DNA from 2 places in the Mesorhizobium sp. WSM4935 genome. Region 2 is predicted to be linked to the other one. Evidence: predicted binding sites of a transcription regulator. Region 2 holds the regulator's gene; the other holds the start of a gene.
The links. The regulator PhoB, encoded in region 2, activates phosphate uptake and scavenging genes when phosphate is short. The targets are predictions, from matches to a motif close to TGTCATNNANCTGTCAT.
Positions count from the first base shown of each region.

Region 1: the regulator PhoB is predicted to act here: its motif matches at 8,708-8,724, upstream of phnF (phosphonate metabolism transcriptional regulator PhnF).

Region 1 is NZ_JARTVR010000018.1:49,927-64,531, reverse strand. Features, by position in the region: gene P9273_RS28470 (GntR family transcriptional regulator) at 1-878, opposite strand, end outside; gene P9273_RS28465 (UxaA family hydrolase) at 1,222-2,727, shown strand; gene P9273_RS28460 (ABC transporter substrate-binding protein) at 3,058-4,053, shown strand; gene P9273_RS28455 (sugar ABC transporter ATP-binding protein) at 4,211-5,764, shown strand; gene P9273_RS28450 (ABC transporter permease) at 5,761-6,726, shown strand; gene P9273_RS28445 (zinc-binding alcohol dehydrogenase family protein) at 6,797-7,813, shown strand; gene phnF (phosphonate metabolism transcriptional regulator PhnF) at 7,921-8,667, opposite strand; gene phnG (phosphonate C-P lyase system protein PhnG) at 8,805-9,266, shown strand; gene phnH (phosphonate C-P lyase system protein PhnH) at 9,266-9,877, shown strand; gene P9273_RS28425 (carbon-phosphorus lyase complex subunit PhnI) at 9,879-10,994, shown strand; gene P9273_RS28420 (hypothetical protein) at 10,997-11,185, opposite strand; partial or broken gene P9273_RS28415 (alpha-D-ribose 1-methylphosphonate 5-phosphate C-P-lyase PhnJ) at 11,245-12,078, shown strand; gene phnK (phosphonate C-P lyase system protein PhnK) at 12,211-12,987, shown strand; gene phnL (phosphonate C-P lyase system protein PhnL) at 13,057-13,764, shown strand; gene P9273_RS28400 (DapH/DapD/GlmU-related protein) at 13,761-14,375, shown strand; partial or broken gene P9273_RS28395 (DUF1868 domain-containing protein) at 14,510-14,605, shown strand, end outside.
Region 2 is NZ_JARTVR010000015.1:110,383-124,987, forward strand. Features, by position in the region: gene P9273_RS26535 (sensor histidine kinase) at 1-379, shown strand, start outside; gene P9273_RS26540 (hypothetical protein) at 571-738, shown strand; gene P9273_RS26545 (hypothetical protein) at 851-1,177, shown strand; gene P9273_RS26550 (YMGG-like glycine zipper-containing protein) at 1,261-1,506, shown strand; gene P9273_RS26555 (CHASE domain-containing protein) at 1,600-3,222, opposite strand; gene P9273_RS26560 (ATP-binding cassette domain-containing protein) at 3,354-4,154, opposite strand; gene P9273_RS26565 (sugar ABC transporter permease) at 4,173-5,525, opposite strand; gene xylF (D-xylose ABC transporter substrate-binding protein) at 5,745-6,785, opposite strand; gene P9273_RS26575 (ROK family protein) at 7,154-8,398, shown strand; gene phoB (phosphate regulon transcriptional regulator PhoB) at 8,567-9,256, opposite strand; gene phoU (phosphate signaling complex protein PhoU) at 9,273-9,980, opposite strand; gene pstB (phosphate ABC transporter ATP-binding protein PstB) at 10,001-10,804, opposite strand; gene pstA (phosphate ABC transporter permease PstA) at 10,801-11,652, opposite strand; gene pstC (phosphate ABC transporter permease subunit PstC) at 11,656-12,642, opposite strand; gene pstS (phosphate ABC transporter substrate-binding protein PstS) at 12,706-13,764, opposite strand; gene P9273_RS26610 (response regulator) at 14,258-14,605, opposite strand, start outside.

The DNA.
Region 1 (14,605 bases), on a different contig from region 2:
TCGGGAATGGAACTCAACAGCGTCTGGCGCGCCGACTTCAGGTGCTTGCGGCAAGCGACGTCCACCTTGCCGGGATCGCGCGATTTCAGCGCAGCGATATAGGCGAGATGCTCCTGCACCGCGACCTCGTTGCGCTGGCGCTCCTCGGCCTTGTTCCACTGGTAGTGGTAGTGGAAGATCATCGCGATGACATCGTAGAAGTCGACGATGAAGCGGTTGTGCGAGGCGCGGTGGATCAGCCGGTGGAAGCGCTCGTCGAGCTCGGAGAATTCATTGAAGCGCGTGGCGATCTCGCTGGCGAGATGGCGATGCTCGACCTCCAGCCGATCGAGATCGGCCCACACCGCGCTATCCTCCGGCAGCGCGGCGAAGGCCGCCGCCGAGCGCAGCTCGAACATCTCGCGGATCTCGGTCAGCTCCAGCGCGAAGGCGCGCGTGAACCCCTTCAGCACCCAATGGCTGTTGCGTCGCTTCTCGATCAGCCCGAAGCGCGAGAAGCGGATGAGGAACTCGCGCACGCTGGTGGTGCCGACGCCGATCTCGCGCGCCAGCTCCAGCTCGTTGATCTGCATGCCGGCCTCGGCGCCCTCGGCAAGCAGGCGCCGCATGAAGGATCGCTCGATGATCTCGGCCAGCGAATCGGTCTCCTCCTCGGGGAAGTAATCCTCCGGCCGCGCCGCCCTGAGCACTGTCTTGTTGCGCTTGTTCCAGGCGATCAGCCCGGTTTCTTCCATGCGCGAAAGAATGCTGCGCACCGTGGTGCGGCTGACGCCGAGCAGCGTGCCGAGCTCAGGCTCCGACGGCAGGCTCTTGGTCTCGTCGAGCAGCCTGAGGCAACGGTTGAAGGCGTCCTTGTAGACATTGTTGCTCTTCGACATGCCCCGTATCCCCCAACGCTTGCGGCAACTCGCCGGAAGCGCGATATGATGGGTGTTCCTGGAGCGGTTAAGCGTTTCCCAGAATCGCCGAACCGCTCTAAATCCTTGTTTCTGCGCAATTCTGGACGGAAAACCGCTACGCACTTTTCCGGGAACTGCTCTAGCGCAAGCCTCCGAGAAGAGGAACGTTTTTCGCCGGCTTGCAAAACGGGCGTCTACCGACACACGTCGCCTGCGAAAAAACAATTGACGCAAAAATGTTTTTTCCCGATAAAAGACATTACCTTTAAACGGGCGCAAGTCAATCCGCCCGCACTCCCAGGATCACCCAGGACAGCCGCCCGTGACCGTTGCAAACACCATCCTTCTCTCACCCTCCGATAATGTCGCCGTTGCCAACGGGCGCATCGAAATTGGAACGCCATTGCCGGGCGGCGCCGCCGCGACTGCCGTGATCGAGCCGGGCCATAAGGTAGCGATCAAACCGATCGCGGCGGGCGAAGCGGTGGTGAAATACGCGCAGGCAATCGGCCGCGCCACGCAAGACATCGCGCCTGGCGAGCACGTCCATTCGCACAATCTTGTGTTCGAGAGCGGCCGCCTGCCGGTGGTGCCGCCGAGCGAGGCCGAGCACGCCACCGAGGCCGACCGCAAGCGCACCTTCATGGGCTACCGCCGCGCCGACGGCCGCGCCGGCACGCGCAACTTCATCGGCATCATCGCCAGCGTCAATTGCTCGTCGACCGTCTGCCATGCCATCGCCGACGAGGCCAACCGCACGCTGCTGCCGAAATATCCCGGCATCGACGGCTTCGTGCCGATCGTGCACGGCCAGGGCTGCGGCATGAGCGCCACCGGCGACGGCATGATGGTGCTGCACCGCACGCTGGCCGGCTATGCCCGCCATCCGAATTTCGGCGGCGTGCTGATGGTCGGCTTGGGCTGCGAGGTCAACCAGCTTACCCTTTACGGCCAGAAGGGTGTGGCCGCGGGAAAACGCCATTTCAACATCCAGGAGGCCGGCGGCTCGCGCAAATCTGTCGAGAAGGCGATGGGCGTATTGGCTGAGATCGCCGAGGAGGTCGGCCATCTGCAGCGTGAGCCGATCCCGGTCTCCGAGATTGTCGTCGGCCTGCAATGCGGCGGCTCGGACGGCATGTCCGGCATCACCGCCAATCCCGCGCTGGGCGCGGCCGTCGATATCCTGGCCGGCTGCGGCGGCATCGGCATCCTGTCGGAGACCACCGAGATCTATGGCGCCGAGCATCTGCTCGCCTATCGTGCCGCCTCGCCCGAGATCGCCGCGAAGCTCGACAGCTATGTGAAATGGTGGGAGGACCACACCGCCAAGCACGGCGCCTCGATCGACAACAACCCCTCGCCCGGCAACAAGCGCGGCGGCCTGACCACGATCCTCGAGAAATCGCTGGGCGCTGTCGCCAAGGGCGGCCAGACGTCGCTCAACGGCGTCTTCGGCTATGCCGAGAAGGTCTCGGGCAGCGGCCTGGTGTTCATGGACACGCCCGGCTACGACCCGGTCTCGGCCACCGGCCAGGTGGCCGGCGGCGCCAACGTCATCGTCTTCACCACCGGCCGCGGTTCCTGCTTCGGATGCCGGCCGACGCCGTCGATCAAGGTCGCCACCAATTCGACCATGTATCACCAGATGGAAGAGGACATGGACGTCAATTGCGGCGTCATCGCCTCGGGCGAGAAGACCATTGCCGGAATGGGCCGCGAGATCTTCGAGCTGATCATCGAGACGGCGTCCGGCCGCAAGACCAAGAGCGAGGCGTTCGGCTACGGCGACAACGAGTTCGTGCCCTGGCACCTGGGCGCGACGCTTTAGTCCGCGGGCGGAAGCGTTGTCGGAAGCAAGGACGCGGGTCTTCACGATCGCGCGACTTCATGATGGAATGAATGTTCCATATTGACAGCATCGTGAAATTATCGTTCCATGTCGGCAAGGAAGGAACGGAAGCGCCCATGCAATGCCAGGGGGGAGCCGGACAGAGTTCATCCGGCATCACATAAACGGCACCAGACACCGCTTGCATCGACCATGGCGATGCATTATCAAAAAACGGCATCTGTTTTTTATTGATAAAGTTCTGTTCGGCCGCGCCTATCCAAACGGAGCTTCCGCAACCTTCACCAGGCGACCTTAGGGAGGAACCTAATGAAATTCGTGACCAGCCTTCTCAACCGCCGCGCCTTCGTGGCTTTGGCCGCAGCGTCGATGCTCGCCGGCGCAATGCATTCCGCGCCCGCCTCGGCGGCCGACGTGACCATTCCGATCATCGTCAAGGATACCACCTCCTTCTACTGGCAGATCGTGCTGGCCGGCGCCCGCAAGGCTGGCAAGGACCTCGGCATCAACGTTCCGGAGCTCGGCGCCCAGGCCGAAACCGACGTCAACGGCCAGATCTCGATCCTCGAGAATGCCGTTGCCAGCAATCCGGCGGCGATCGTCATCTCGCCGACTGAGTTCAAGGCGCTCGGCAAGCCGATCGACGAGGCGGCTTCGAAGGTCAAGGTCATCGGCATCGACTCCGGCGCCGACTCCAAGGCCTTCACCTCCTTCCTGACCACCGACAACGTCCAGGGCGGCCGCGTTGCCGCTGACGGTCTCGCTGCCGCGATCAGCGCCGCCAATGGCGGCAAGGTGGAAGGCAAGGTCGCGCTGATCACCGCGCTTCCCGGCGCCGGTTCGCTCGAGCAGCGCAAGCAGGGCTTCATCGAACAGCTCAAGGCCAAATATCCGGGCCTTGAGCTCGTCGCCGACAAATATGCCGACGGCCAGGCCACCACGGGCTTGAACATCGCCACCGACCTGATCACCGCCAATCCGGACCTCAAGGGCATCTTCGCCTCGAACCTGATCATGGCGCAGGGCGTCGGCCAGGCGATCGCCGAGAACAATCTCGGCGGCAAGGTGGCGCTGATCGGCTTCGACAGCGACGAGAAGCTGATCAAGTTCTTGAATGACGGCGTCATCTCCGGCCTCGTCGTCCAGGACCCGTATCGGATGGGCTATGACGGCATCAAGACCGCTCTGGCGGCCTCGAAGGGCGAGAAGGTCGAGGCCAATGTCGATACCGGCGCGAACCTCGTCACCAAGGCCAATATGAAGGATCCGAAGATCGACGCGCTGCTCAACCCGAAGCTCAACTGAGCAGCATCCCGACAACCGTTTCCGGGGCGGCGTCGCCCCGGAAACATCCATCAGGCGATTTGGAAATTCGCCGACCTGATTTAGGCTCCAACTTCAAGATGCGCGTCAGACGCATCGCTGCGTACCCAACGGTTGAGACCAGTCTGGGAGGATTGTCATGACGTCGACGGCGCAGGACCTGCACCCCGCCCCCACGCTGGCCCCGGGCAGGACGATCCTCGAACTCAACGGACTGGAAAAGCGCTATCCCGGCACGCATGCGCTGAAGCCGGTGCACCTCGCCTTCAAGGCAGGCGAAATCCACGCCATCGTCGGCGAGAACGGCGCCGGCAAGTCGACCCTGATAAAACTTCTGACCGGCGTCATGCCGCGCACTTCCGGCGAGGTCATCTGGGAAGGCAAGCCGGCGGCTCTGGCCACGCCGCATGAGGCGATGGCGCTGGGCATCAATGCCGTCCACCAGGAGGTGGTGCTGTGCCGCCATCTCACCGTCGCCGCCAACATGTTCCTCGGCGAGGAGGAATCCCGCTTCGGCTTGCTGCAGCAACGCGCCATGGTCAAGGAAGCGCAAAAGATCATCGACGGGCTGGGCTTCGACCTGCCGGCGCATGTCGTGCTCGGCGACCTCACCATCGGCCAGCAGCAGCTGATCGCCGCCGCCCGTGCCACGGTGCGCGGCACGAAATTCCTGATCTTCGACGAACCGACCGCCTACCTCACCCGCAAGGAGGCCGATCAGCTCTTCAAGCTGATCCGCCGGCTGAAGGGCGACGGCGTCACGATCATCTATATCAGCCACCGCATGGAGGAAGTGTTCGAGCTTGCCGACCGCGTCTCCGTGCTGCGCGACGGCACTCTGGTCGGCACCCGCGACATTGCCGAGACCGACGAGCCCGAGTTGGTCAAGCTGATGATCAACCGCTCGATCGAGCAGATCTACCACAAGGAGCATTTCACCCCCGGCGCCACGATCGTCGAGACGAAGAACCTCTCCGGCAAAGGCTTCGAGAATGTCTCGGTGACGGTCCGCGCCGGCGAGATCGTCGGCCTCTACGGCCTGATCGGCGCCGGCCGCAGCGAGTTCGTCACCACGCTTTACGGCCGTCACAGGAAGTCAGCCGGCCAGATCCTGTGGGAAGGCAAGGAGGTTCAGGTCAATTCCGAGCATGACGCGATAAGGCTCGGCATGGCGCTCGCCCCGGAAAGCCGCCGCGACCAGGGCCTCTGCCTCAATCTCCCGGTCGGGATCAACCTCAACCTGCCGATCTACAAGCGCATCTCGAGCAATTTTCTGATCTCCGGCGCCAAGGAGAAGACCGAGGCCGACCGCCAGATCGCCGATCTGCGCATCAAGACGCCGACGCGCAATGCGCTGGCTTCCAGCCTCTCGGGCGGCAACCAGCAGAAGATCGTCATCGGCAAATGGCTGGCGCATGGCGCCAAGCTGTTCATCTTCGACGAGCCGACGGTGGGCGTCGATGTCGGCACCAAGGCCGAGATCTACCGCCTGTTCTCGACGCTGCTGTCCAAGGGCGCCGGCATCATCCTGATCTCGTCCTACCTGCCGGAAGTCTACGAGCTTGCCGACACGCTGCATGTGTTCCGGCGCGGCAAGCTGGTCGCCACGCACGGTTTCCGCACCGCCAGCCACGAGGACATTTTGGGTCAGGCACTGGCCGAGAAACAAGAAAAGTCGGGAGGACAAAAATGAGCACCGAGGCGATCCCCGCCGAAAAACCCAAGCGCAATTTCAACGCCCTCTTCGGCCTGACGCTGCTTGGCCTGCTGGTTCTGATGTGGATCGTGCTGGCCGTCGCCACGCCCTCCTTCGCCACGGCGCTCAACATCACCAACCTTTTGCGCCAGGGCTCGCTGATCGCCATCCTCGCCGTCGGCCAGACGTTCGTCATCATCACCGGCGGCATCGACCTCTCGGTCGGCGCTATCGTCGGCTTCACCACCGTCATCGTCGCCCTGCTGATCAATGCAGGCTGGCCGATCTGGGTCGCCGTGCTCGTCACCTTGCTCGTCGGCGTGGCCATCGGTCTGTTCCATGGCTTCGGCATCGTCAAGATGGGCCTGCCGCCTTTCATCATCACGCTTGCCACCATGACGTCGCTGCGCGGCATCGGCTTGCTGATGACCAACGGTAACTCGATCTCGATCAACAGCGATTCGTTCCAGGCCTTCTCGCGCGGATCGCTCGCCGGCATTCCCTACCTGTTCTGGATGGTGATCTTGGTCGCCGTGCCGTCCTACATTTTCCTGCATCACACGCGTTGGGGCCGCTATCTCTTCTCGGTAGGCTCCAATGCGGAGGCGGCGCGCCTGTCGGGCGTCAACGTGCCGCGCACCATCTACATGGCCTATGTCCTGTCCGGCCTGCTGGCGGCTTTCGTCGGCGTGCTGCTCGCCTCGCGCATCGGCATCGGCAACCCGACGCAGGGCGACACCTATGAACTGCAGGCCATCGCCTCGTCGGTCATCGGCGGCACCTCGCTGTTCGGCGCCATCGGCTCCGTGCACGGACCGCTGATCGGCTCCTTCATCCTGTCGACGATCAACAACGGCGCCAACCTGCTCAACGTCAACACCTTCTGGCAGCGTGTCATCACCGGAGCGCTGATCATTGTCATCGTCTACTTCGACGGCCTGCGCCGGCGAGGCAAGTGAATCCTCCCTGAACTCCGCGCCGGCCCCGCATGACGAGGCCGGCGCTCTTTTTTGAACACTGGATCTGCACATGAAAGCCGTCGTCTGCCGCTCGCCCGGCGAGCTTGTCCTCGAAGACCGCGCCGAGCCCGGCGCGCCCCCACACGGCTGGGCGCGCATCGCCGTCAGCCATGTCGGCATCTGCGGCACCGACTACCACATCTTCGAAGGCAAGCATCCCTTCCTCGCCTATCCGCGCATCATGGGCCACGAGGTTTCCGGTACCATCGTCGAGAAAGGCGAAGGCGTCGATCTCGCCGTCGGCGAACCGGTGATCATCAACCCCTATCTCGCCTGCGGCAAATGCATCGCCTGCCGGCACGGCAAGCCGAATTGCTGCGTGAAGATCGAAGTGCTCGGCGTCCACCGCGACGGCGCCATGTGCGACGAGATCCTGGTGCCGGCGCAGAACCTTTACCCGGCAAACGGCCTGTCGCTGTCCGACGCCGCTGCAGTGGAATTCCTGGCGATCGGCGCGCATGCGGTGCGCCGATCGCTCGGGCTGCCCGGCCAGCGCACGCTGGTCATCGGCGCTGGCCCGATCGGCCTCGGCACGGCGATCTTCGCGCGCATCGCGGGGCTCGATGTCAGCCTGCTCGACATGAGCGCCGAGCGGCTCGGCTTCGCCGAAAAAGAGCTCGGCTTTGCCCCTCTGGACAGCTCAAAGGCGGCAGCGACCGACCTGGTGCGGCAGGCAACCGGTGGCGAAGGGTTCGACCTCGTCTTTGACGCGACCGGCAACACGCAATCGGTGCAATCCGCCTTCGCCCATGTCGCGCATGGCGGCACGCTGGTGCTGGTCAGCGTCGTCAAGGACGACATCACCTTCTCCGACCCCGAATTCCACAAGCGCGAGATGACGCTAGTCGGCAGCCGCAACGCGCTCAAGGCCGACTTCGAGCATGTGGCCGCATCGATCCGCAATGGCGCCGTGCCGTTGGCGAAACTCGTCACCCATCGCACAACGCTCGCCGGGACGCCGCGTGACCTGGCCAGATGGACGCATGAGAAATCGGGGCTGATCAAGGCGGTCATCGAGGTCGGGTGAGCGCCGCTAGAGCAATTCCAGGAAAAGTGTGAGCGGTTTTCCGTCCGGAATTGCGTAAAAACAGATAGATAGGGCGTTTCGCCGTTTCCGTGAAACGGTGAAACGCACTAATAGCCGGCCGACAGCCTCAATTCGACCCGCTCCGCCGGAAAGCGCGACTCCGCGAACTGGATCGGCTCACCGTCCAGCGTGACGTTGACGGCGACCGTCACCAGCACGATGGCGCCGGGCTGGAGATCGAGGGCTGCAAGGTCGTCGGCATCGGCATGGCGTGCCGACAGCACGGTCGAATGCCTCAGATAGTCATTGACGCCGAAGCGCTTCAGCGAGGCGGTGATCGACCCCGTTTCCGCCATTGCCGCCTCGATGCCAGCGAAGCGTTTGGCGTCGAACCAGGTGGTTGCGCGTGACACCGCATGCCCGTCGGCCTCGCCGCGCGTCTCCAGGCGAATGACGGCCGCGCCCTTCGCTATGCCAAGCGCCTCGGCGACGCGCCGGCTGGCCGGCTCCGTCGACGACGACAAGAGCGCGATATGCCGCTCGCTCGTCTGCCCTTGCAGCCCGGTCGAGAAGCGCGTGCGTGCGCCGATCGGATAGGACAGCCTTTTGCGCGACAGGACGAAGGTGCCGCGTCCCTGCTCGGCCTTCAGCACGCCTTCCTGCACAAGTGCCGCAATGGCGCTGCGCACCGTATGGCGGTTGACGCCGTAGCGCTCGGCCAGCGCTATCTCGGGCGGCAGCGCCGCGTTCTCGGCGAAATCGCCGCTCGCGATCCCCTGCAATATCTTGTCGGCGATCTGCCGCCACAGCGACACACCGTTGCGCCTTTCGATGCTGCGTGCCAGTCCGCTCATTTCCCCGCCCCCAACGCCCTCACCCTACTTTTGCGCCCCCTGTCATCCACCCGTCATGGACTCTCATTAGGAGGTAGGTATAATTTGTATAGTTGTCTATATCAATAGACAAATTTTCAGATGCAGGGAGCGATGCGATGCGAGGACAGGAAGCGCGCGAGCAGGCCGGCCGAAAGGCGTTGATGGCGACGCTGGCGCACGCCGAAGCCGATGAGATCGCCCGCCTGTGGAACGAGTCGGGCCTGCCCTCCGAGGCCGAGCTTTTGCGCGGCCCCGAAACCGGACTGGTGACGGTGCGCGGACGGATCGGCGGCGGCGGCGCGCCCTTCAATGTCGGCGAGGCGACCGTCACCCGCGCCACGGTGCGGCTGCCCTCGGGCCGGGTCGGCCATTCCTATGCGCTCGGCCGCGACAAGGGCAAGGCCAGGCTCGCGGCCATCGCCGACGCGCTGTGGCAGGACCCGACGCACCGCGAAACGGTCGAGACGAAGCTCGCGGCGCCCTTGCGCGCGGCGCTCGATGCGGCGCGCGAGACAAAACGCGTCGAAACGGCGGCCACGGAAGTGGATTTCTTCACCATGGTGCGCGGAGAGGACTGATGGATATCGCCACGCAATCGATCGACGGCGGCTTTGCCGAGCCGGTCTTCAACGCCCAGACCGTGTTCCGCGCCATCATGGACGCGATGGCCCACCCTGGCACGGTCCAGCCGCTGCCGCAACTCGCCCGCCCGCCCGCGCCGCTGTCGGCGACGGCCGGCGCCGTGGCGCTCTCGCTCTGCGACAACGACACGCCGGTCTGGCTCGATCCGCCGCTGCAGGCGGAAACCTCGGTCAAGGCCTGGCTTGGCTTCCACACCGGCGCGCCCCTGGCCAACACCCCCGCCGACGCACATTTCGCCTTGATCGCCAATCCGAAGGAGGTGGCCGCACTCGACGGTTTTGCGCAAGGCACGCAGGAATATCCCGACCGCTCGACGACGCTGATCCTCCTGGTCGACGACCTTGCTTCTGGCCCGTCGCTGCTGCTCGAAGGTCCGGGGATCGAAACGACGGCGATGATCGCGCCTCCAGGGATGCCGCGCCATTTCGTCGAGCAGTGGAAGCAGAACAACCAGCGTTTCCCGCGCGGCGTCGACATCATCCTGGCGGCGCCAGGCCACCTCGCCTGCCTGCCGCGCACCACCCGCATCAAGACGATGGAGGCGTGACATGTATGTCGCGGTGAAAGGCGGCGAGGCCGCCATTGCCAATGCGCACCGCCTGCTTGCCGATCGCCGCCGCGGCGACCGCTCGGTGCCGGCGCTGCGCCTCGACCAGATCGTCGAGCAGCTGGCGCTCGGCGTCGACCGCGTGATGAGCGAGGGCTCGCTGTATGATCGCGAGCTTGCGGCTCTGGCCGTCGTCCAGGCGCGCGGCGACATGATCGAGGCGATCTTCCTGGTGCGCGCCTACCGCACAACGCTGCCGCGCTTCGGCTACACCAATCCGGTCGACACCGGCGCGATGCAGGTCGAGCGGCGCGTGTCGGCCACCTACAAGGACCTGCCCGGCGGGCAGGTGCTCGGCCCGACCTTCGACTACACGCACCGCCTGCTCGATCCGGAGCTTGCCGCCGGCGCCGAGGTCGAGACGCCGGCGCAGCGCCCGGTCGAGCCGGAGGCCATGCCGCGCGTTTCCGCGATCCTTGCCCATGAAGGTCTGATCGAGGCCGACGGCGACATGCCGCTTGACCATGTGCCTGGCGACATCACGCGCGAGCCGCTGCAGTTCCCGATGGCACGCGACATCCGCCTGCAGGCGCTGTCGCGTGGCGACGAAGGTTTCCTGCTGGCGCTCGGCTATTCCACGCAACGCGGCTACGCCCGCAATCACCCCTTTGTCGGCGAGGTGCGCATCGGCGAGGTCGAGCTGGAGCTGGACGTGCCGGAGCTGCCTTTTGCCGTGCCGCTCGGCTCGATCCGCGTCACCGAATGCCAGATGGTCAACCAGTTCAAGGGTTCGGCCAAGGCGCCGCCGCAATTCACCCGCGGCTATGGCCTGGTCTTCGGCCAGAGCGAGCGCAAGGCGATGGCCATGGCGCTGTGCGACCGGGCGCTGCGCGCGAGCGAGCTCGGCGAGGATGTCGTCGCCGCTGCGCAGGACGAGGAGTTCGTCATCTCGCATTCCGACAATGTGCAGGCGACCGGCTTCGTCGAGCATCTGAAGCTGCCGCATTATGTCGACTTCCAGGCCGAGCTCGGCCTCGTCCGCCGCATGCGCGCCGAATACGAAGCGCGGCAAAACGAGAACAAGGTCGCCGAGGAAAAGCGGGAGGCAGCGGAATGAACTTAGTGTCCGCTACCGGAATGTCCGCCGCCGATAAAGCCTCCACTTCCACCGTAGGTGGCGCCGCCAACTGTCTCGCCGCGAGGGGACTCTTTCGGCGTCGGAAGAACCATTTTGCGCAAAGCAAAAGCGGAGATGCCGACAAACACCAGCAACAGCACCCCAAGATGCATCCATCCGGTGAAAGTCATATGGCCGGGCTCCTGCGTTCTGAACATCGAATATGTAGCAAAGAGCGGACGTGATCACCATGACCGACATCGCCACCTACAACTTCGCCTATCTCGACGAGCAGACCAAGCGGATGATCCGCCGCGCCATCCTGAAGGGCATCGCCATCCCCGGCTACCAAGTGCCTTTCGCCTCGCGCGAGATGCCGATGCCCTATGGCTGGGGCACCGGCGGCGTGCAGGTCACCGCCTCGATCATCGGTCCGGACGATGTGCTGAAGGTCATCGACCAAGGCGCCGACGACACGACCAACGCCGTCTCGATCCGTGCCTTCTTCAAGAAGGTCGCCCAGGTCGCCGTCACCACGGAGACCGCGAAGGCGACGATCATCCAGACGCGCCACCGCATCCCGGAGCAGCCGCTGACCGCCGGCCAGGTGCTGGTCTTCCAGGTGCCGATCCCCGAGCCGCTGCGTTTCCTAGAGCCGCGCGAGACCGAAACGCGCAAGATGCATGCGCTGGAGGAATATGGCCTCATGCATGTGAAGCTCTACGAGGACATCGCCAGGCACGGCCGCATCGCCACCACCTATGCTTATCCGGTCAAGGTCGAGGGCCGCTATGTGATGGATCCTTCGCCGACGCCGAAATTCGACAATCCGAAGATGCACCGCTCGCCGGCCTTGCAATTGTTCGGCGCCGGCCGCGAGAAGCGCATCTATGCGGTGCCGCCTTTCACCGACGTCGTCAGCCTCGATTTCGAGGATCATCCCTTCGAGGTGCAGACATTCGACCAGCCTTGCGCGCTCTGCGGCGCCGAGAATGTCTACCTCGACGAGGTCATCCTCGACGACCATGGCGGCCACATGTTCGTCTGCTCGGATACCGACCATTGCGAGAAGCGGCGAGCCGATCCTACCTCCCCCTCGTGGGGAGGTCGCGCCGAAGGCGCGGGTGGGGGTCTTGACCAATCCACATCTCACTCAACCCCCACCCCGGCGCCGCGCGCCGACCCTCCCCACAATGGCGAGGAGTAAGGAGGCCGAATGACCGACGAACCGCTGCTGCGCGTTTCCGCGCTGTCCAAATTCTACGGCTCGCGCGTCGGCTGCGAGAACGTCACCTTCGACCTCTGGCCGGGCGAGGTCCTGGCGGTGGTCGGCGAGTCCGGTTCCGGCAAGACGACGCTGCTCAACTGCCTGTCGACCAGGCTGCTACCTTCCTCCGGCACCGCGAGCTACCGCATGCGTGACGGCCAATGGCGCGAGCTCTATCGCATGAGCGAGGCCGAGCGCCGCTTCCTGATGCGCACCGACTGGGGCTTCGTCCATCAGAACCCCGCGGACGGCTTGCGCATGACGGTGTCAGCCGGCGCCAATGTTGGCGAGCGGCTGATGGCGGTCGGCGACCGCCACTACGGCAAGATCCGCGCCACCGCCGTCGACTGGCTGTCGCGCGTCGAGATCGACGAGGACCGCATCGACGACGAGCCGCGCGCCTTTTCCGGCGGCATGCGCCAGCGCCTGCAGATCGCCCGCAACCTCGTGACCGGCCCGCGGCTCGTCTTTATGGACGAGCCCACCGGCGGCCTCGACGTCTCGGTGCAGGCCCGCCTGCTCGACCTGCTGCGCGGGCTGGTCACCGATCTCGGCCTGGCGGCGATCGTCGTCACCCACGACCTCGCCGTGGCGCGGCTTCTGTCGCAGCGCATGATGGTGATGAAGGACGGCCGCGTCGTCGAAAGCGGCCTGACCGACCGCGTGCTCGACGATCCGCGTGCGCCCTACACCCAGCTTCTCGTTTCTTCCATTTTGCAGGTCTAGCCGCATGGTCCCGAAAAGTGGAAACCGGTTTTCGGACCAGACCATGCGGCACAACAAAGGGCTCTGATGATGGCTACGCCGCTTGTCGTTTCCGATGTCGCCAAAAGCTTCACCATGCATCTGCGCGACGGCGTCACGCTGCCGGTGGTGACGGGTGTTTCCTTCTCGATCCGCGCCGGCGAATGCGCCGTGCTCGGCGGTCCGTCTGGCGCCGGAAAAAGCTCGATCCTCAAGATGCTCTACGGCAACTATGCCGTCGATGAAGGCCAGATCATCGTCCAGCATGGCGGCGGGTTGATTGACCTCGCTTCCGCCAGCCCGCGCACCGTGCTTGCCGTGCGCCGCCATACTATCGGCTATGTCAGCCAGTTCCTGCGCACCGTGCCGCGTGTTCCCGCGCTCGACGTCGTCGCCGAGCCGCTGGTCGAGCGCGGCGAGGATCGCGAGATTGCGCGGGCGAAGGCTCGCTCCTTGCTTGCGCAGCTCAACCTGCCGGAAAAACTCTGGGCCTTGCCGCCCGCGACCTTCTCGGGCGGCGAGCAGCAGCGCGTCAACATCGCGCGCGGCTTCATCACCGAGCATCCGATCCTTTTGCTCGACGAGCCGACCGCCTCGCTTGACGCGAAGAACCGCGATGTCGTGGTCGAGCTCATCGCCGCCAAGAAGGCGGCGGGGGTTGCCCTGCTCGGCATCTTCCACGATCTCGATGTACGTGAGGCTGTCGCCGATCGCGTCATCGACGTCACCGCCTTTGCCGCCGGAAAGATCGCCGCATGAAGAAGCTTTCGGAGACGCCGCTGATCCATCCGACGGCGCAGGTCGAAAACTCGACGCTCGGCCGCTGGACCGAGATCGCCGAGCGCAGCCGCGTCGCCGAATGCGAGCTGGGCGACTATTCCTACATGATGCAGGACTGCGTCGTCTGGTGCGCGACCATCGGCAAGTTCTCAAACATCGCCGCTGCGGTGCGCCTCAACGCCACCAACCACCCGACCTGGCGGCCGACACTGCACCACTTCACCTATCGCGCCTCCGACTATTGGGACGACGCCGAGCATGAAAGCGCGTTCTTCGCCGAGCGCCGCGCCAAGCGCGTCATCATCGGCCACGACACCTGGCTCGGCCACGGCTCGACCATCCTGCCCGGCGTGACCGTCGGCGACGGCGCGGCCGTCGGCGCCGGCGCAGTGGTGTCGAAGGATGTCGCGCCCTACACCATCGTCGGCGGCGTTCCGGCGAAACCGATCCGCGAGCGCTTCGACCGCCGCACCGCCGAGCGCTACCAGGCTTTGGCCTGGTGGGACTGGGATCATGCAAGGCTACGCGCCGCCCTCGACGATTTCCGCGAATTGGAGGCCGAGGCGTTCCTGGAAAAATATGGCGGCTAACGGTTGTGAATGCTGAATGGTCAATGGTGAATGGTGCTGACGAATAAGGATCAGGGGAGCCTTCTTCACCATTCACCATTCACATCCCTGACATAGGACTCGGACAGGAGACGATTTCCCGCAAGGAGATCGCCATGATCGAAACCGTCAGACCCTCGCTCACTGGATTTTCGAAGGCACCAACCCAGCGCCGCCCACGCATCTCGGCACTCGTTACGACGCGTCGGGCA
Region 2 (14,605 bases):
CCGCTACAGCGGTGATCTGGCCAAAAGCCTGCGGTTCACAGGCGAAAATCCTTATCTCAATCCCAACGCCGCCCTGCATATCGGCCTGGCGATTCATGAGCTGGCTGTGAATTCGGTGAGCTACGGCGCATTGTCCCGGCCGGACGGCCATGTCGAAGTGCGCGCCAGGCTTGATCCCGAAAACGGAACCCCGCCCAACCTTTTGCTGACCTGGACCGAGGCGATCGGCGACGCGACGCGCAATGAGAAGCGCTTCGGCAGCGTGGCGCTGGAACGCGTCGTGCCGATGTCGCTGAATGGCTCCGCGACCCTGGAAATCGGCAAAGACCGCATGGAATACCGCCTCACCGTCCCGCATGGGAATTTCGAGACGGATTGATCGTGCCGCCGATGGCGCGAGAGCAAGTCCAGGAAAAGTGCGTAGTGGTTTCCGTGTGAATTACGGCAAAACGGAGCCTTGCCGGCAATGGTCTTTAACCGGCTGTTCACCATAAAGTCCGATCCTGTGCTCCCGGCTAGATGCGCCGGACCCATCCGCGCCCCACCGCGACCTGGGAGACTGACAACACGATGATCGCCGACATGAACAGGCTGGAGCAGGCCGCCCGCGTCTCGATGAGCGGCTTCCAGGATGCCGAGCCGCCGCCGGTGCCGCGATCGTCGCATCTTCCGCTCCGCCTGAGCGCGATCGCGCTTCTGGCCGCCATGGCGTTGACCGCAGCCTGGCAATTGTTCTGACCCGTGCGGGATCAAGTAAAACTTTGCAGCGTCGCCTGTAATCCGTTCGACGCTCCGGGCCCGGAACTTTCGTTCGCCGACAATCGTTGTCTGCGGCGAGAGGTTTGGAGCCATGGAACACATCGCCGCACTGCTTTTCGTCGTCGGCTGTTCGAGCACGATGACCGATTGCCGAGAACTCGAAGTGCCCGTCAGCGTCTTCGAGACCGCGCAGGCCTGCATCGCCGAAAGGCCATTCGCCCTCGGCGACCTGCTGGGCAAGGCCCCTCATATTGTCGGCGAATGCCTCACTGTCGATCCGGCGCTGGAGGACGACTACGACCAGATCGCCTGGAACGTGCGGCCCGACGGCACGCTCGTCGCATCCCTGGAGGTTTCCGGCATGCTCGTCGCCTCGAACGGTGAGCGTTCCGAAAAAGACTACGTTAGGCAACAGTGAAATCGGGCAGAGCAAAGCATGTTTTTTCATGCTAGACGGCTGCTGGCACTGCCGAAAGTGAGGACAAAAGTGAGGAGCAATTTATGCGGAAGATGATCATTGCCATGGTTGCCGTGGTCGCCGTCAGCGGCTGCACCACGACCGAGCAGGACGTCGTCGGCGGCGGCCTGATCGGCGCCGGTGTGGGCGGCCTGGTCGGCGGCGGCAAGGGTGCGCTGATCGGCGCGGCCGTCGGCGCCGGGTCGGGCCTCCTGGTTCGCAACCTGCGCAACGGCTATTGCCAGTATCGCGATCATCGCGGCCGGATCTACACGGCTCGCTGCAACTAATTCAGCGCCTGAAAGGACCGGAGGCCGGCTGCCGGCCTCCGGTTCTCTTTGAATTCAAATGGCTGATTCGCCAGCCGAGGACTTTTGGCCCGCTCACCCGGCCAGCGGAATCCTGATTTCCACCTTCAGTCCATCGTCGCGATAGTCGCGCGCGATCGTGCCGCGCAATTCGCGCGTGACATTGAGGTCTATCAGCTTGGTGCCGAAGCCGGTCTTGGCCGGCGCTTCCAGGTTCTTCTGACCCGTTTCGCGCCAGTTCAAGACCAGCGTCCGCTCGCAACCGTGCCCTTCGATGCTCCAGTCGACCTTGAGGGCGCCTACCGAACTGCCGGCTTCGCCATATTTCAGCGCGTTGGTAGCGAGTTCGTGGAAGGTCAGCCCGAGCGCTTGCGTCGTCGTCTCGTCGAGCAGCGCCTCCGGCCCCGACAGCACCCCGTCGGGAAGATCCTTGCCGAACACCTGCCCGAGTTCGGTGCGCAGCAGGTCGCCAAGATCGGCCTTCTGCCAGCGCGAGCGCGTCAGCATGTCCTGCGATGCCGCCATGGCCTGGAGGCGCGCCGAGAACGAAGCAGAGAACTCGTTGACGTCGGAGGCTTGCGAGGCGGTCTGCCGCGCGATCGCCAGCACGCGGGTGATCGAATTCTTGATGCGGTGCTTCATCTCCTGCAGGATCAGGTCCTTTTCCAGCAGGCTCTTTTGGGTCGCCTCGTGCAGCGCCGATTTCGCCTCATAGGCGCGTTCCTGGTAGCGCGCCACCAGCGCGATGGCACCGGCGAGCAGAAGGCCGAACAGCCCGAGCATTACCGGAATGGCGCGCGAGGACGGCGGGTCGAAGGCGCTTGTCGGCCTGAACAGCACGGTCCAGGGCCGGCCCGCGACAACGATATCGCGACGCGCCAGAAGCTTCGCTCCGATGCGTTCTGCCGGCGGCGCTTCCGAACGGAACAGAAGATTGCCGTCCTCGGGCTTGCCGTCATAGACCTCGACATTGACCGGCAGCAGCGGCGAATGGCTGAGCGCGACCTGGAACAGATCCTGCGCGCGGAAGGCAGCGTAGAGAAAACCGGCTGTGGAGGAGCGGCTTGCATTGATCACCTCGGGCGCGGTTTCGACGTTCAGCCGCACGAAAACCAGGAAACCGGTGAAGGTCTGCGCCACACCGGCGCCCTGACCGAGTTGGACGATGCCGCTCGCATGCTGCTGGTCGTCGGCCATGGCCTTTTCGATCGCCGCGCGCCGTACCGGCTCAGTGAACATGTCGAAGCCGATGATCGACTGGTTGGACGTATCGAGCGGCTCGAACAGCACGATCGGCGTGCGCCATTGCTGGGTCGTCGCGGGGTAGATCGGGTGCGCCGACCCGAGGTCGTGCAGGATATCGCGTTCGACCGCCGCCTCATCGCCTGCCTTTGCGAGCCTCAGGAAGCCGATGCCGCGAAGCCCCGCGAAATCGTCGTCGATGTCGAGCGCGCTGAAGAAAGCCTTGAATTCGCCGCGCGTGATATCGCCGTTGCGGGCATCGAACAGCGCCTGCGTCGAGCGCAGCAGCGACAGATTGAGGTCGATGCGGCTCTCGATTCGGTTGAGCGCGTCATCAGCGATACCCTCGAACTTGATCCGAGCCGCCTCCTGCGTCGCGAAATAAGCGAACCCCGCCATCGTCAGGCTGATCAGCGCGACGGCGACAAAGGCGACGATGGGAAAAAGCTTCTTCAAATCAAGGATGCGGCCCGTGGACGGTCGACGATCTTTATGGGCAAGTCTCCGCGCCAACACAATGGCGCGGTCAAATCATCACCCCGGCTGGTCCATCACGCGACCGTCAATTAGCCGGCTATCCATGCGGCTTATGCCGCTATTTTCAGCGCTCCGGGACCAGGAATCGCGCCGGGCGGGCATTTGCCGAGGATGATCATGCCGAGCACCTCGTCCTGGGTGACATCGGTCGTGCGGGCGGTGCCGACCACCTGGCCGTTCTTCATCACGCAGACCCGGTCGGCGAGCTCGAACACGTCGTGGATGTCGTGGCTGATCAGGAAGATGCCGATGCCGTCGGCCTTGAGCTGCTTGACCAGCTCGCCGACTTGCGCCGTCTCCTGCGGGCCGAGCGCCGCCGTCGGCTCGTCCATGATCAGGATGCGGGCGTTGAACAGAATCGCGCGCGCTATCGCCACCGACTGCCGCTGTCCGCCCGACAGCTTGATGACCGGCTCCTTGAAACGCTGGAAGCGCGGATTGAGCCGGCCCATCACCTTGCGCGCCTCGGCTTCCATGGCCGCGTCGTCCAGCGTGCCCCAGCCGGTCATCAGCTCGCGGCCGAGAAAGAGGTTGGCGGCGGCATCGACATTATCGGCCAGCGCCAGCGTCTGGTAGATCGTCTCGATGCCGTATTTCTTGGCGTCGCGCGGGTTGGAGATCGAAGCCTCTTCGCCATTGATGAAGATCTGTCCGCCGTCGCGCTTATAGGCGCCGGACAGGATCTTGATCAGTGTCGACTTGCCGGCGCCATTGTGACCGAGCAGCGCCATCACTTCGCCGGGGAAAAGATTGACGGAGGCATCGTCGACGGCGCGGATGCCGCCGAAGGCGATCGAAATGTTGCGCATGTCGACTAGCGGAACGCCGGCGGGAGCGGTCTTGTCAGCCATGATCATCTTCCTCCCTGCTCAGACGCGCTTGCGATAGAGGGTGTCGAGCCACACCGCGACGACCAGCACGGCGCCCACGACGATGCTCTGCAGCGGCGAGTCCACGCCGAGCAGCACCATGCCGGACTGCAGCGACTGCATCAGAAGCGCGCCGAGCATGGCGCCGAGCACGGTGCCCGAACCGCCGGCGAGCGAAGTGCCGCCGATAACGGCCGCGGCGATGACCAGCAACTCGTCCAGCGTTCCAAGCGCATTGGTGGCCGAATTCTGCCTGGCCGACGAGATCGCCGCCGCGATCGTCGCCAGAACGCCCATGATCATGAACACCTTCATGGTGATCCAGCGCGTGTTGATGCCGGCGAGGTTGGCCGCTTCCGGATTGCCGCCGATGGCGAAGACATAGCGGCCGAAGCGCGTGCGCTTGGTGACGAAGGTCATGATCAGGCCGACTGCGACCGCCATCAGCACCGGAATGGCGATGCCATGCGCGATGAACAGCCCGCCTTCGGGGACGGTGATGTTGTTGGCGGCGGCGTAGCGGTTCACGATGCCGACCGGCCACGGATAGGAGTTGGCGAGCCACACCGCGCCCAGGATGATCGCGCAGGTGACCGTGGCAAGCAGCGTCTCGGCCCAGACCGGGCGCAGGGGGAAGCGGAAGCGCTTGCGCTGCACGCGGCCGTTGAAATGCATGAAGATGACAGCCAGGCAGGCGACGATGCCGACGACCCAGCTCCATTTGGCGCCGATCGAGCCCGCCGGGCCGCCGCCCATCAGCTGGAAGGTAGCGTCGAGCGGCGCAACGGTCTGGCCGCTGGTGACCCACCAGGCAGCGCCTCGCCATACCAGCAGTCCGCCTAGCGTGACGATGAAGGCCGGCACTTCGAGATAGGCAATGATGAAGCCCTGGAAGGCGCCGATGATGAGGCCGAGCGCCAGGCCGATCAGCAATGCCAGCACCCAGATCCACGGGTTGCCGAGCTCGAGCCCGACGAAGCGAACCAGGAAATGCGCCTGGGCAAAGCCCATCACCATGCCGATCACGCCTTCGGCCGATCCGACGGACAGGTCGATGTTGCGCATAACGATGACCAGAACCATGCCGGAGGCCATGATCGCCACGGCCGACGTCTGCACCGACAGGTTCCAGAGATTTCGCGGCGTGAGAAAGGTGCGGCTGTCGAAGTCGAGCGGATTGACGCCAAGCCGCAGGCTGGAGATCACATGCAGCCCGATCCAGATCAGGAGCAGCGCGCCGATCATGCCGAGCATGCGGGTGTCGAGCTCGGTCGCCTTCAGGAACCTGGCGACGGCGCCGAGTTCCGAGGCGCGCGCGGTGTCCGCCGGTTGCATGGACGTCGTGTCGGTCATGATTTCCTCCCGCCGGCTGGCGCGGATGCCTGGCAAGTCTAGAAGCTATCCGCCAGAGGCGGAAACACAAATCTTTTTAGAAAAGGCCGCGGCTTTAAAGCAATTCCGGGAAAGGCGCGTAAGCGGGTTCCGTCCGGGATTGCGGCAGCAAAGAGCTGGAGCGGTTCATTGAACCGCTCCAGCCTGCGGCGCAGGTATGTCGGTCGAAAGTCGGCAAACTCAGTTGCAGACGTTGACGCTGCCGGCGGCCACGCCCGCGCAGACTTCGTCCTTCTTGATCCAGCCGGCGTCGATGACGACGTTGAGATTGTCCTTGGTGATCGCGACCGGCGTCAGGAACAGCGACTTGACGGTGTTGCCGCCAGGCGTCGTGAAGTCCTTGGCGCCCGCGATGTCGCCCATTTTCTTGCCATCGGCGAGCTGCGAGGCGATCTCGGCGGCGTTCTTGCCGAGCTCGCGCGCGTCCTTCCACACCGACACTGTCTGCGTGCCGAGCGCGATGCGGTTGAGCGCCGCGTGGTCGCCGTCCTGGCCGGAGACCGGAACGGTGCCGGCCAACCCTTGAGCCGTCAGCGCAGCGACGACACCGCCGGCGGTGCCGTCATTGGCCGCCACGACCGCGTCGACCTTGTTGTCGTTGGCGGTCAGGAACTGCTCCATGTTCTTCTGCGCGTTGGCCGGCAGCCAGCCGTCGGTATAGGCCTCGCCGACATTCTTAATCTTGCCGCTGTCTATCGCGTCCTTCAGAACTTCCATGGAACCCGAGAACAGGAAGTCGGCGTTCGGATCGGCGCCCGAGCCCTTGATGAAGACGTAGTTGCCTTCGGGTTTCACCTTGAACACCTCGCGGGCCTGCATGCGGCCGACTTCCTTGTTGTCGAAGGTCAGGTAGAACACGTCCTTGTTCTCGATCAGGCGGTCGTAGCCGACGACCGGGATGCCTTCGTCGAGCGCCTTCTGCACCGCCGGGCCGATCGCCGAGGCATCCTGCGCCAGGATGATCAGCGCATTGGCGCCCTGCGAGATCAGGCTTTCGACATCGGTCAGTTGCTTGCCCGGATTGGACTGCGCGTCGGCCGAAATATACTTGTCGCCGGCGGCCTCGATGGCGGCCTTCATAGCCGCTTCGTCGGTCTTCCAGCGCTCTTCCTGGAAATTCGACCACGACACGCCGATCACCTTGTCCTTCGCCTCGGCGACCGACGCCAGCGTCAGCGACATGGCAACGCCCGCCAGGATGGCGGCTGCGAATTTCTTCATGATATCCTCCCTGCGCTCCGTATGGCGCGACCCAGACTGGCCCGAAGGCCGGCACAGAGGCTTTTTTTCGAGCCTCAAAAAAATAGTGGTCCAGTAAAACGACGCTGTCAACCGCGATCTTGATGGGTTTTGATGGGTTCAGGTATTTTTTTCGGCGTCCGCAATAAATAATGACATGGACCCGGGGTTCTGCCACAATCGACAAGCAATCCCAGGAAAAGTACGCAGTGGTTTTCCGCCCGGAATTGCGTCGGAACAAAAAGACAGACGGTTCGCCGTTTTCGGTAAATGGTGAACCGTGTAGCGTGTCAGCGACAGGCCATGGCATCATCACAAGGCCGCGGTGACTCGGGAGGACGTGCGAGACAATGTCGGTGGGAATCCGCCACGACGATTTGCGCCGGCGCAACCGCGCCATGGTGATTTCGGCGGTGCGCCGCGCCGGCCAGCCGTCGCGCACGGAGATTGCCGCCACCACCGGGCTTAGCCACTCAACCATTTCGGCGATCTCCGCCGACCTGATCCAGGAGGGCATTCTCAGCGAAAGCAAGGCCAGCGAGCCGACGGCGTTGAAACGCGGCCGGCCGCAGATCGGCTTGGCGCTGAATCCCGAAGCCGCTGCAGTGCTGACAGTAGTGCTGTCGCTGAACTTCCTGTCAGTCGCTGTGATCGACTATGCCGGCCAGGTGGTTGCCGAGGAGCAGCTGCGCCTGGACACGCTCGTCATGCCCCGCGACGAGCTGATCGGCGAATGCCTGGCGATCGTCCGGCGCCGGCTGCATGATCCCGACCTTGACGTCGGCAGCGTCGCCCGCATCGCCATGGGCATTCAGGGCATCACCGATACCCATTCACGCGCCATGCTGTGGTCGCCGATCACGCCGCTGACCGACATCCCCTTTGCCGACATCCTTGAGAAGGAATTCGGCATCCCCGCCACAACGGAGAACGACTGCAACATGATGGCGGTCGCCCTGCAATGGCGCGATCCTGAACGCTATCGCGACGACTTCATCGCCATCCTGCTCTCGCACGGTATCGGCATGGGTCTGGTGCTGAAGGGCGCGCTGTTCACCGGCACACATTCCTCGGGCGGCGAGTTCGGGCACATGATCCATCGGCCCGGCGGCGCGCTTTGCCGCTGCGGCCGGCGCGGTTGCGTCGAGGCCTATGCCGGCAATTACGCCATCTGGCGCAGCGCCATGGGCATAAGCGAGGATGCCGCGCCGACGGATGTCGGCGACGCCGACATGCGCGCGCTTGCCGCAAAGGCCCGGCAACAGGACGGCCCCGAGCGCGAGGCCTATCGCCGGGCCGGCGAGGCGCTGGGCTTCGGCCTCGGCAGCCTGTTCGCCCTGATCGACCCGGCGCCCGTCGCCATGGTGGGCGTCAGCGCGGCCGCCTTCGACCTGATCGAGCCCGCGCTGAGGAAGGCGATCGCACAGACCGCCGGCGGCCAGCATTCCGAATCGATCTCCTTCGACACCGAGCCGAACGAGCTGCCGCTGATCCGCGAAGGCTGCGCCATGCGCGCGCTGACCTTCGTCGACCAGGAGATTTTCGCGCCGGGAGGCCAGGCAAGAGCCGGCACCGTCGGGAAGAACGTGGCCTAAGTAGGACCGAAAAATGCGAGCGCTGGGATATCCTGAGATTCAGGTCAGGCCGAGTCGAGAATGGTGGATTCCGAGAACCGGAACGGAGCGTACTTTTGGGTACGTGAGTACCGGAAGCGCAGGAAGCCGCCATTCGCAGGCCGGCATCACCTGAATATCAGCATATCCCTAGTCCTCGCGGATCGCGTAGCCCGCCCCCCGAATGGTACGTATGACGTCCGGCATGCGGCCGTTGTTGACCGCCTTGCGCAGGCGCCCGACATGGACGTCCACGGTGCGCTCGTCGATATAGATCGTCTCGCCCCAGACATTGTCGAGCAGCTGGCTGCGCGAGAACACGCGGCCGGGATGCCGCATCATGAATTCGAGCAGCCGGAACTCGGTCGGGCCGAGCCTGATCTCGCTCTTCTTGCGGTAGACGCGGTGCGATTCGCGGTCGAGCACGATGTCGCCGACCTTGAGCACGCTGGACAGCACCTCCGGCTTGGCGCGGCGCAGCAGCGCCTTGACGCGCGCCATGAACTCCGGCGTCGAGAACGGCTTGACCAGATAGTCGTCGGCGCCGGTCGAAAGGCCGCGCACGCGGTCGCTTTCCTCGCCCCGCGCCGTCAGCATGATGATCGGCAGCCGCTCGGTTTCGGGCCGCATCCTGAGGCGACGGCAGAGCTCGATGCCGGAAACCGCCGGCACCATCCAGTCGAGCACGAGCAGGTCGGGAACGTTTTCCTGGAGGCGGATTTCGGCCTCGTCGCCGCGGGTCACCACTTCGACTTGGTAACCCTCGGATTCGAGGTTGTAGCGGAGCAGCACCCCCAGCGGCTCCTCGTCCTCCACCACCATGATGCGTGGCGCGATCATCGGGGTAACCTTTTCGTCAGGCCGCCGGCGCCGACATTGCGGTCTCGTCCTGCTTCGGACGATTGGCGGGCAATTGCGTGCCGGTCAGCACATAGTAGGCGTTCTCGGCGATGTTGGTCACATGATCGCCGATGCGCTCCAGATTCTTGGCGCAGAACAGAAGATGCGTGCAAGCGGTGATGTTGCGCGGATCCTCCATCATGTAGGTCAACAGCTCGCGGAAGACGGACGTGTATTTGACGTCGATGCGTTCGTCGTCGTTGCGAAGCTTGGCCAGCGCCGTAGCGTCGCCCACCGTATATTCCTGGATCACGCCCTGAACCTGGATCAGCACCATCTGCGCCATGGAATCGATCGAGTGGGTGAGGTCCCGCGGCGCGGCGCTGACGCCGACCGAGCCGACGCGCTTGGCGATGTTCTTGGCGAGATCGCCGATGCGCTCGAGGTCGCCCGCCATGCGGATCGAGCCGACCACGTTGCGAAGATCGTCCGCCATCGGCTGGCGCTTGGCGATCAACGTGATGGCACGGTCGTCGAGCTCGCGCTGCCTTGCGTCCATGATGGCGTCGTCGGAGACGACGCGCTGCGCCAGCGCATTGTCGCTTTCGAGCAGCGCTTTGGTCGAGGCGCCGACCATTGAGCCGGCAAGGTCGCCCATGTCGTTGATGAGCCGGCTGATCTGCCTCAGATCCTCGTCGAAGGCGGCGACGGTATGTTCGGCCATGATGATGTCCTCGTATGAGCTCAGCCGAAGCGGCCGGTGATATAGTCCTGCGTGCGCTTCTCGCGGGGCGAGGTGAAGATCTTCTCGGTCCGGTCGAACTCCACCAGCTCGCCCAGATACATGAACGCCGTCTGCCGTGACACGCGCGCCGCCTGCTGCATGTTGTGGGTGACGATGACGATCGTGTAGTCGGCCTGCAATTCGTCGATCAGTTCCTCGATCTTGGCCGTCGACAGCGGATCCAGCGCCGAGGCCGGCTCGTCGAGCAGGATGACCTCGGGCTTCACCGCCACGGTGCGGGCGATGCAGAGCCGCTGCTGCTGGCCGCCGGAGAGGCTCTGGCCGCTGGCATTGAGCTTGTCCTTGACTTCGCTCCAGAGCGCGGCGCGCTTCAGCGCCGACTCGACCCGGTTGTCCATCTCGGCCTTGCTGATCTTCTCATAGAGCCTGACGCCGAAGGCGATGTTCTCATAGATCGACATCGGGAACGGCGTCGGCTTCTGGAACACCATGCCGATTTTCGTGCGCAACAGGTTGAGGTCCTGCGAACGGTCGAGGATGTTCTTGCCGTCGAGCAGCACCTGGCCCTCGGCGCTCTGCTTCGGATAGAGCTCGTAGATGCGGTTCAAGACGCGCAGCAGCGTCGACTTCCCGCAGCCGGAAGGGCCGATGAAGGCCGTCACGCTGCGCTCGGGCAGGGACAGGTTGATGTCCTTCAGCGCCTTCGACTGGCCATAGTAGAAGTTGAGGTTCTTGACCTCGATCTTGGCCTTCTCGACGGTGGTGTCGGGTGCGTTCAGGTCGGTGGACAACATCGGTTTCATCTGTCCTCTCTGCGTCCGGTCAGGCTGCGGGCGAAGATGCTCAGCCCGAGAACCGTCAGGGTGATTATGAGTGCGCCCGTCCAGGCCAGCTGCTGCCATTCCTCGTAAGGGCTGAGAGCGAACTGGAAGATGGTCACCGGCAGGCTGGCCATCGGGGCATTGAGATTGCTCGACCAGAACTGGTTGTTGAGCGCGGTGAAAAGCAACGGCGCCGTCTCGCCCGAGATGCGGGCGATCGCCAAAAGGATGCCGGTGACGATGCCGGACAGCGCCGCGCGGTAGGCAACCGAGCGGATCACCACCCAGCGCGGCGCGCCGATGGCGGTGCCGGCCTCGCGCAGCGCGTTGGGCACGAGGTTCAACATGTCCTCGGTGGTGCGCACCACGACGGGGATCACCAGGATCGACAGCGCGACGGCGCCGGCGATCGCCGAGAAGTGCCCCATCGGCCGCACCATCAGCTCATAGACGAACAGGCCGACGATGATCGACGGCGCCGACAACAGGATATCGTTGATGAAGCGCACCACCGTCGTGAGCCGCGAGAAGCGTCCATACTCGGCCATGTAGGTGCCGGCCAGCACGCCGATCGGCGTGCCGACGACGATACCGATGATCGTCATGATGATGCTGCCATAGATGGCGTTGAGCAGGCCGCCTGCATCGCCGGGCGGCGGCGTCATTTCCGTGAACACCGCCAGGTTCACCCCGGAAAGGCCCTTATAGAGCAGGGCCCCGAGGATCAGCGCCAGCCAGGCGAGGCCAATGCCCGCCGCGATGATGCACAGCGCCATCATCACGGCATTCTTGCGTTTGCGGCTTTGGTGAAGCGATTGGGCAGTCGACATCGGTCAGGCTCCCGTGCGGCTATCGATGCGCAACAGCATGTAGCGTGCGAGCGCGAGGATGATGAAGGTGATAATGAACAGGATCAGGCCGAGCGCCACCAGCGAGGACGTATAGAGCGCGCCGTCAGCCTCGGTGAATTCGTTGGCGATGGTCGCCGAGATGGTCGTGCCCGGCGCGAACAGCGAGGCGCTGATGCGATGCGCGTTGCCGATGACGAAGGTGACGGCCATCGTCTCGCCGAGCGCGCGGCCGAGGCCGAGCATGACGCCGCCCATGATGCCGACGCGGGTATAGGGGATGACGACGCGCCGCGTCACCTCCCAGGTCGTGCAGCCGATGCCGTAGGCCGACTCCTTGAGCACGGCGGGAACCGTGTCGAACACGTCCTTCGTGATCGAGGTGATGAAAGGCAGCACCATGATGGCCAGGATCAGCGACGAGGTCAGCAGGCCGATGCCGTAGGGCGGGCCGGCAAACAGGCTGGAAAGCCCCGGTATGCCGTGGAAAATGCTGATGATGAAGGGCTGAATCGTCGTCTGCAGGAACGGCGCGAAGACGAACAGGCCCCAGATGCCGTAGATGATCGAGGGAATGCCGGCGAGCAGCTCGACCGCGATGCCGATCGGACGCCTGAGCGGGCGCGGGCAAAGCTCGGTCAGGAAGACGGCGATGCCGATGCCGATCGGCACGGCGATGAGGATGGCGATGGCCGAGGTGACGATGGTGCCGTAGATGGGCGCGAGCGCGCCGAAATTCTCGGTGACCGGATTCCAGGATTCGGTGGTCAGGAAGGAGAAGCCGAACTTCGACAGCGCCTCCCAGGATCCGGCGACCAGCGAGATCGCGACGCCGCCGAGGAGAACCAGCACGAGGATGGCGGAAGCGCGCGTGGCTGCCCGGAAGACCATGTCGGTGACGGCGAAGCGGCGCACTGTCGCTTCCCTGGTCCGCATGGCGGATGATGTCGCAGCTTCGGAAACGGCCGTCATTGAGCCCCTCGCATTCGAAAGAGACAGGAGGGCGCCAAAAGCGCCCTCCTTATTCGCCAAGAATTACATGCCGGAGTAGAGCGGCTTGCCGTTCGCGTCGACGATGTCCTTGCCCCACATTTCCTCGACGCTCTTCACGACGGAGTCGGGCATCGGAACGTAGTCCAGGCTGGCGGCCAGCTCGTCGCCCTTGGCATAGGACCAGGCGAAGAATTTGAGCGCTTCGGTCGTGGCCGCCGCGTCGTCGGGCTTCTTATAGACGAGGATCCAGGTGGCCGACGTCATCGGCCAGGATTCGGCGCCGGCCTGATTGGCGAGGATGACGCCGTAGCCCGGCTGCGAGCTCCAGTCGGCATTGGCAGCGGCCGCAGAGAACGCGGCGGCGGTCGGCTCGACCTTCTTGCCGTCCTTGTTGATCAGGTCGGTATAGGTGAGCTTGTTCTGCTTGGCATAGGCGTATTCGACATAACCGATCGCGCCACCGGTCTGCGAGACGTTGTTGGCGACGCCTTCATTGCCCTTGGCGCCGATGCCCACCGGCCATTCGAGCGCGGTGTTGACACCGACCTTCGACTTCCAGTCGGCGCTGACGTCGGCCAGGTAGTAGCTGAAGTTGAACGTGGTGCCCGAGCCGTCCGAACGGTGGACGACCGCGATCGCCTGGTCGGGCAGCTTGACGTCGGGGTTGAGCTTCTTGATCGCTTCGTCGTTCCAGTTGGTGATCTTGCCGGAGAAGATGTCGGCCAGCGTCGGACCGTCGAGCACCAGTTCGCCCGGCTTGACGCCTTCGAGGTTAACGACCGGAACGATGCCGCCCATCACCATCGGGAACTGCGCGAGCCCGGTGGAGTTGAGATCCTCGCCCTTCAGCGGCGCGTCGGAAGCGCCGAAGGTCACGGTCTTGGCCTTGATCTGCTTGATGCCGCCGCCGGAGCCGATCGACTGGTAATTGAGACCGATGCCGGTCTCCTTCTTGTAGGCATCGGCCCACTTCGCATAGATCGGATAGGGGAAGGTGGCGCCGGCGCCGGAGATGTCGGCAGCCATTGCGGCCGCCATGCTAAGGGTTGATGCCGCAGCCATTGCAATCGCAACGGCCGCCGAGCGGATGAAATGTCTCATGTGGCCTGCTCCTGTTCGGAAGATGGTCTTTCGGCACCCGTTCTATCGGCGCCCGGTGAGCGCAATAGCCCTCGATTATTACAGTCGCATGACAGTTTCGTGTCAGCCTGGTAACGCCTGAAAAGGGGATGTCCGGGGAGATCCGCGGCGGCCCCGAGAGACCGGCCGGAGTTTGCCCCGGGAATCAGTAACTTGTCTGACTTTTGAATAAAAAATTATCCCGGCGGCCGGGTCGCGGCCGCCGGGAAATAAAATCCGGACGAGAGCGCGTTGCCCGAACGCCAGAGCGGATCATGGCTTGGCCATCGCCGAAAACAGGGTCCGTTGGGGTAGAGTCGACGCTGTTTCTTGTTGGCGGTCGCTGCTCCCGCCCGTAACCGAAGAGCGGAATCAATGACCACATTGTCCGTGCATGGCTTTTGCTTTGGTATGGTGCGATCGCACCATACGCATGCGTCAGTCTCTTGCCGCCGTCTTGCCCGCCGAATCCGCTCTAACCGGCATTGCGCCGGCTCTCGACGTCCGATCCCAGCCAGCGCTCGAGCTTTTCGAGCAGTGCCCGCGGACTGATCGGCTTCGGCAGGTAATCGTCCATCCCGGCTTCCAGGCAGCGTTCGCGGTCGCCCTTCAGCGCGTGCGCGGTGACGCCGACGATCGGCACATGCGTGCCCATGTCTTCCTCGAGCCGGCGGATGGCGCCCGTCGCCTCCAGACCGTTCATTTCCGGCATCGACACATCCATCAGGATCATCCGCGGATTGAGCCTGCCGAAGGCGTCGAGCGCCTTGCGGCCGTTGCCGACGATCTCGAAGCGGTAGCCGGTCTCGCCCAGGATCTGGGT